Linked DNA regions of Idiomarina loihiensis L2TR. The protein of the gene in region 1 binds, or shares a complex with, the protein of each later gene. Links are inferred from orthologs where the notes say so. Each region holds a gene or a part of one and is shown in the gene's direction. Other genes may lie near its edges. The genes, in order: pnp and IL_RS06225.

What was found.
Region 2: pnp (region 1) and IL_RS06225 share a complex: the UniProt entries of both Bacillus subtilis proteins name them as parts of the possible RNA degradosome complex. The link is inferred for Idiomarina loihiensis L2TR from one-to-one orthologs.

What each region holds. Positions count from the first base shown.
Region 1 is NC_006512.1:1,016,472-1,019,791, reverse strand. What follows is about bases 51-3,041. They hold pnp (polyribonucleotide nucleotidyltransferase), read left to right. Parts: upstream 51-466; coding sequence 467-2,617; downstream 2,618-3,041. Other genes in these bases: nlpI (lipoprotein NlpI), read left to right, coding at 2,742-3,041; rpsO (30S ribosomal protein S15), read left to right, coding at 51-286. Outside these bases: more of rpsO, read left to right, coding at 17-50; more of nlpI, read left to right, coding at 3,042-3,320. UniProt on the Bacillus subtilis protein: Involved in mRNA degradation. Catalyzes the phosphorolysis of single-stranded polyribonucleotides processively in the 3'- to 5'-direction. Necessary for competence development in Bacillus subtilis.
Region 2 is NC_006512.1:1,299,439-1,302,654, forward strand. What follows is about bases 15-2,901. They hold IL_RS06225 (ATP-dependent 6-phosphofructokinase), read left to right. Parts: upstream 15-884; coding sequence 885-1,919; downstream 1,920-2,901. Other genes in these bases: IL_RS06220 (Ldh family oxidoreductase), read right to left, coding at 15-813; speB (agmatinase), read left to right, coding at 1,938-2,852; speA (biosynthetic arginine decarboxylase), read left to right, coding at 2,854-2,901. Outside these bases: more of IL_RS06220, read right to left, coding at 1-14; more of speA, read left to right, coding at 2,902-3,216. UniProt on the Bacillus subtilis protein: Catalyzes the phosphorylation of D-fructose 6-phosphate to fructose 1,6-bisphosphate by ATP, the first committing step of glycolysis.

The sequences.
Region 1 (3,320 bases):
AAACTTAGGAGTTAGCATGTCACTAACTGTTGAACAGAAAGCTGAGATTTTAAAAGAATTTGGCCAAGGCGAGAACGATACCGGTTCTCCTGAAGTGCAAGTTGCGCTTTTAACTAAAAACCTGGCTGAATTACAAGACCACTTTAAAGAACATAAGAAAGATCACCACTCACGTCGTGGTCTGCTACGTATGGTTAGCCGTCGTCGTAAGCTTCTTGATTACCTGAAGCGTAAAGACGAAAAACGTTACGTAGCTATCGTAGAACGTCTTGGCATCCGTCGCTAAGACAAACGTTCTGAAAAGAATAAAATTAAAAGGGCCTTCAGGCCCTTTTTTTGTATTCTTTTTTAGGCTTATGGGTCTTAATTTCGTCACAATTCCCCTATACTATGCGATGAGATAAATAAAGAGAGAAGACGAGTATCAATCCGGATACTCTATATTTTGAAGGTAAAGGAAAGCAACGTGAATCCAATAACTAAACAATTTCAGTACGGTCAGCACACAGTCACTTTAGAAACTGGCGTAATAGCACGTCAGGCGACTGCTTCTGTGCTTGCCAGCATCGATGACACAACAGTCCTGGTCACTGTGGTTGCGAAAAAAGAAGCTCGCGAAGGGCAAAACTTTTTTCCATTAACGGTAAATTACCAAGAGAAAACTTACGCAGCCGGTAAAATTCCAGGTGGCTTCTTTAAGCGTGAAGGCCGTCCAAGCGAAAATGAAACTCTGACTTGTCGTTTAATCGACCGTCCAATTCGCCCATTATTCCCTGATGGTTTCATGAACGAAGTGCAAGTTGTTGCAACTGTTGTTTCTGTAAACCCTCAAATTAATCCTGATATTGTTGCCTTAATTGGTACTTCAGCAGCGCTGTCTATTTCTGGTGTTCCTTTCGCAGGCCCAATCGGTGCAGCTCGTGTTGGTGTCGTGAACGATGAATACGTTTTAAACCCAACCGCAGATGAGTTAGAAAACTCGAAACTGGACCTAGTGGTTGCCGGTACTGATAAAGCTGTCTTAATGGTTGAATCAGAAGCTCAATTGCTGTCTGAAGACCAAATGCTTGGTGCCGTTATGTACGGTCACGAAGCAATGCAGGACGTTATTAAAGCCATTACTGAATTTACTGCAGAAGCAGGCAAAGAGAAGTGGGATTGGCAGGCACCTGCAAAAGATGAAAGCTTACAGACCAAAATTCGTGAATTGGCAGAGCAAGGTATTGGCGAAGCCTACCGCACTACCGACAAAGCAGAACGTAAAGGTAAGCTTGACCAGGTTAAAGAGCAGATGGTCGAGAAGCTGACTGCTGAAGATGAAAATGTCGATTTAGAAGAATCTGGCAAAATTTTCCATGACCTGGAAAGTGACATTGTCCGTAGCCGTATTATTGCCGGTGAAAAGCGTATTGATGGCCGCGACCCTGACATGGTTCGTGCTATTAGTGTGGCTACTGGTGTATTACCGCGTACTCACGGTTCAGCATTGTTTACCCGTGGTGAGACTCAGGCGTTGGTAACTGCGACTTTAGGTACCGATCGTGATGCTCAGATGATTGATGAGCTGACCGGTATGAACACGAATCGCTTCATGCTGCATTATAACTTCCCTCCATACTGTGTTGGTGAAACGGGTATGGTTGGTTCGCCAAAACGTCGTGAAATTGGTCATGGTCGTTTGGCTAAACGGGGTATTCAGGCGGTTATGCCTAGCCACGACGAGTTCCCATACACCATTCGTGTGGTGTCAGAAATTACTGAATCAAACGGTTCAAGCTCTATGGCCTCAGTTTGTGGTTCTTCACTGGCGTTGATGGATGCAGGTGTACCAATCAAGTCTTCTGTAGCGGGTATTGCTATGGGCTTGGTTAAAGAAGGCGACAAGCATGTTGTTCTGTCTGATATTCTTGGTGATGAAGATCACTTAGGTGATATGGACTTTAAAGTAGCGGGTAACACTGATGGTATTACTGCGCTGCAAATGGACATTAAAATTGACGGCATTACTCGCGACATCATGGAAAGTGCCTTAGCGCAGGCTAAATCAGCTCGCTTACACATTCTGAAAGTGATGGACGAAGCTATTGGCGGTCACCGTGAAGAACTGTCTACTTATGCACCTCGCTTTACCACCATCAAAATTGATCAGGACAAGATCAAAGACGTTATCGGTAAAGGCGGAGCGGTTATTCGCGAGCTGACTGAGTCAACTAATACCAACATTGAGATTGGTGATGATGGTACTATCAAAGTTGCAGCCAGCGACCAGGCTGATGCTGACGCCGCTATTGAGAAAATCAAACAGCTAACGGCTAACGTTGAAGTTGGCAAAATTTACCAGGGTAAAGTAGCACGTATCGTAGACTTTGGTGCCTTTGTTACTGTTCTGCCCGGTAAAGATGGCTTAGTTCACATTTCTCAAATTGCAGAAGAACGTGTTAACGACGTAAATGAATACCTGAAAGTTGGTGATGTTGTTCCGGTTAAAGTACTGGAAATTGACCGTCAGGGTCGCGTACGTTTAAGCATGAAAGAAGCGGCTGAGAAAAAAGAAGAACCAGCACCTGAAGCGCCGGCAGAGCCAGCAGCTGAAGAAGAAAACAAAAGCGAAGAGTAATCGTAAAGATTTTCTCAGCTTTGTTAAAAACCCCGTGTGAACGGGGTTTTTTTATATCTGCTTTTTGCCTGAATGGCGTTGAGTGTGCTGTAATAGGGGCGAATGTATATTTAAGGATAAAATTATGCAAGAGCGCAGAAGTGTTAGGTTCATGGGAGCTTTGTTGTTATTAGGCGTCATGACGGGGTGTGCCTCGCAAAGTTCATTTAATCAGTTACCTGATACCGTGGTACTTGCAGAGCCTGAAAGCGCAGAGTTTCGTTATGAGATTGAGCTGGCACGCATAGGGCAGATGCTAAGAGAAAATTTAACTGAGGAACAGCGCGGAGAGCTATATTACCGCCGCGGTGCGTTATACGACGCCGTTGGCTTGAGAACTCTTGCGAGAATGGATTTTACCCGAGCTTTAGAATATAACCCGAGGTTGGCCGATGCGTATAATTTCTTAGGTATTCAATATACGCAACTAGAGGAGTTTGATTACGCTTATGAGGCTTTTGATTCAGCAATTGAACTCAACCCTGAGCACCGTTATGCCTATTTGAACCGGGGTATAGCCGAGTATTATGATGCCAGAACGAAACTTTCTCAGGAAGACTTAAAATACCATCTGGAAAGAGAACCCGATGATCCTTACCGCGTTATTTGGCTGTTTCTCGCCGAACATGAAAATGATGCCGCGTTGGCACAAAAAAGCCTTGAG
Region 2 (3,216 bases), 280 kb from region 1 along the record:
TATCGAGTTAGCATCACCATCGTCACTGCCCTGTCTACGACCGTACTGACTTAATGCCATAGACCAAATTTCACTGAACAACGTGAGGCCGTAGCCTTTATAACCCAGTTGCTCACCCCCCAACGGCGCTATTGAACTGCCCGGTGACTCAAAGAAGGTTAATGGATCATCCGTCCATTCACCGTCAGGCTTTATCAACGCTTTATAAGGCAATCGGGTACCGTTCGCTTTAGCCTGACGCACTTTGCCTGCTGCCGTCATAGAAAAACTGATATCAAACAACAATGGATTATTCGAACTGGGTACACCAACCGCGAAGGGGTTAGGTGAAAACACGGCTTCTTTGCCCCCAAAAGGCGCTACCGCGCGCTGTCCGGGAGTCGAGCACATTAAACTCACCACCAAGCCCTGATCTGTAGCAATGCTTAAATAAGCCGCGAGCGCCGCAACATGCTGGCTCCGGCGTACAACCACGGTGCCGGTACCGGCTTGCTTCGCCATTTTGCAAGCCGCATCAATAGCCTGCGGTACCACGTAAGGTCCGGGCAGAAACTGTGCATCCCAGTTAGCAACCGCAGCGCGCTCTCGAAGTACTACCGGCTGGCCTTTTGCCAGGCTTTTGCCGTCGCGCAGCCACTGGCAGTTGTTCAACAGCCGAATTAAACCATGGGTACTAAACCCCAGTAAATCGCCTTCCAACAGGTAATAACTTACATTGCGCGCGACCTCCCCCGAAGCCCCCGCCTCGGTCAGACAAGTTCGCGCCCAGTCCGATAATTCTGAATAATCAAAACGTACAACATCAGTGCTCATGAAATTTCCTCTTGGTCACGGCATGCAGGTCGTTTAAGCTACGCATAAGACATTATCAAGGAGTAGAGATTGTGTCATCTGTTAACACAATAAACCGCATTGCCATTATAACCAGTGGTGGCGATGCCCCCGGTATGAACGCCGCACTCCGTGCTGTGGTTCTCGCTGCTGAAAACTATGGCATAGAAGTCATGGGATTTCGTCATGGCTATGAAGGCCTGCTGACTAACGACTTTGTAAAACTTGACCGCGAAGACGTTGAGCACATTTTACAATATTCCGGCACCATTATTAAAAGCGCCCGCAGCGAGCGTTTTAAAAGTGAAGAAGGTGGACGGGAAGCCGCAACGAATTTAGACGCACACCAAATTGACGCCTTTATCGTTATTGGCGGCGACGGCTCGTTCCGTGGCGCTGAGCATCTGGCTAATTTCTGGAAAGGTCCTATTATAGGCATACCCGGCACCATCGATAATGATCTCTTTGGCACCGATAACACTATTGGCTATGACACAGCAGTAGAAACCGCCATGGATGCGCTGGATAAAATCCGCGATACCGCCGAGGCCATGGATCGTGTCTTTATTGTCGAAGTTATGGGGCGCAACGCCGGTTATATCGGTATTAGCAGCGCTATGGCCTGTGGTGCCGAGCGAATGATTCTGCCAGAGCTGCAAAAGGATAAACCATTAACGGTTGATGCGCTGGTTAAGCACATTGAATCGGTACAGCGTGTTCGCGGCGACTCAAGCTACGTGATGGTGTTATGCGAAAACCAATGGCCCGGTGGTGCAGTTCGACTTGCGGAACAGTTAGAGGATCGTCTTAACTTACCTTGTCGTCCCTGTTTACTTGGGCACGTTCAGCGCGGTGGACGCCCTACGGCAATGGATCGTATTTTAGGAACGCGGCTGGGTGTGCATGCGGTTGAACTCGTTCGCCAGGGAAAAACAGCGGTTATGGCCGGTGTTACAGCGAATGAGCTCAGCGAAACACCATTAATTGACACCTGGACAAAACGTAAAAAGCTCAGTGAAGAGCTCATCAACATTCAACAAAGTCTGTTTAACCCGATCAAAAAAGATCGCAATAAATCGACTCAGTAAGAGAGGTCTGTAACGATAATGCCCCTAACGCCACTACCTGTGCCATTAAACGACCCGAGCCGCCCATTTTTCGGTTCGCAATACAGCACCGATATACACCCGGGACATACCCATATTCTGGGGTTTGGTTTTGATGGTACCGCCTGTTTTCGTAAAGGCACCCGCGAAGGGCCTGACGGTTTACGTGCCGTTTCTGAAGACATCGAGTCATACTCGCCGTATCTTGATGCTGACTTAGAAGACCAAACCTTCTACGACTTAGGCAACCTGCGATTGGGTTTTGATGACGACGAAGAAAAGCAGTGGCACCATGCGGTTCACGACTTTAATGCTATTTTTGACTCGCTTGATTTAGCAAAAGAGCAGATTAAACTGCTGACCTTGGGTGGCGAGCATTCTATTTCCTATGCGCCTATCGTTAAATATTTAAAACAATACCCCGATATGGTTTTGCTGCATCTGGATGCGCACGCTGATTTACGTGACGGTTTCCTCGGCTACCATTATTCACATGCGTCTATTATTCGTCGTTCAGTCGACCACTTTGGTCCTGGCCATGAGTTGATACAGTACGGTATCCGCTCTGGCACGCGCGATGAATATCAGTGGATGAAAGAACACAAAACCATTCGCAGTTCACGCAAAGACTTTCTCGACAGTGTGGAAGCCATTGCCAAAGACCGCCCGGTTTATCTGACGTTAGATTTGGACTACTTCGATCCTTCTTTTTTACCGGGCACAGGAACCCCTGAACCCGGCGGCGAGGATTTCCATTCCTTTGTCAGCTTGATGAAACTATTGCGCAAAAAAAACCTGGTCGGTGCCGACGTCGTTGAGTTGTCTCCACAAATAGACCCAACCGGAAATTCTGACGTATTCGCCGCTAAAATTGTGCGCGAATTATTACTCGTATTACAACAGTCGGGAGCCTGAGATGTCAGACTGGAATATTGATCAAGCAGAAGAGCTCTATGGTGTTAACCGCTGGGGCGCGGGATACTTTTCTATCGGCGAAAACGGCAACATTCAAATTCGGCCGAACCACCGCTTACCCGACGTGACCATTGATATGAAAGAAGTGGTGGATGAGATTATTTCGGAAGGCATTCAGTTCCCGGCTGTTATTCGCTTTCACGATATTCTGCGCTCGCAGGTTGAAATTATTAACGAAACCTTTGGTAAACAGATAGAAGAAGCCAACTACCAGGGGCAGTATTGCGGCGTATTCCCGATTAAAGTTAACCAGATGCGGGAAGTGGTCGAAGAAATTATGGACGCCGGCGAACCTTACAATTAC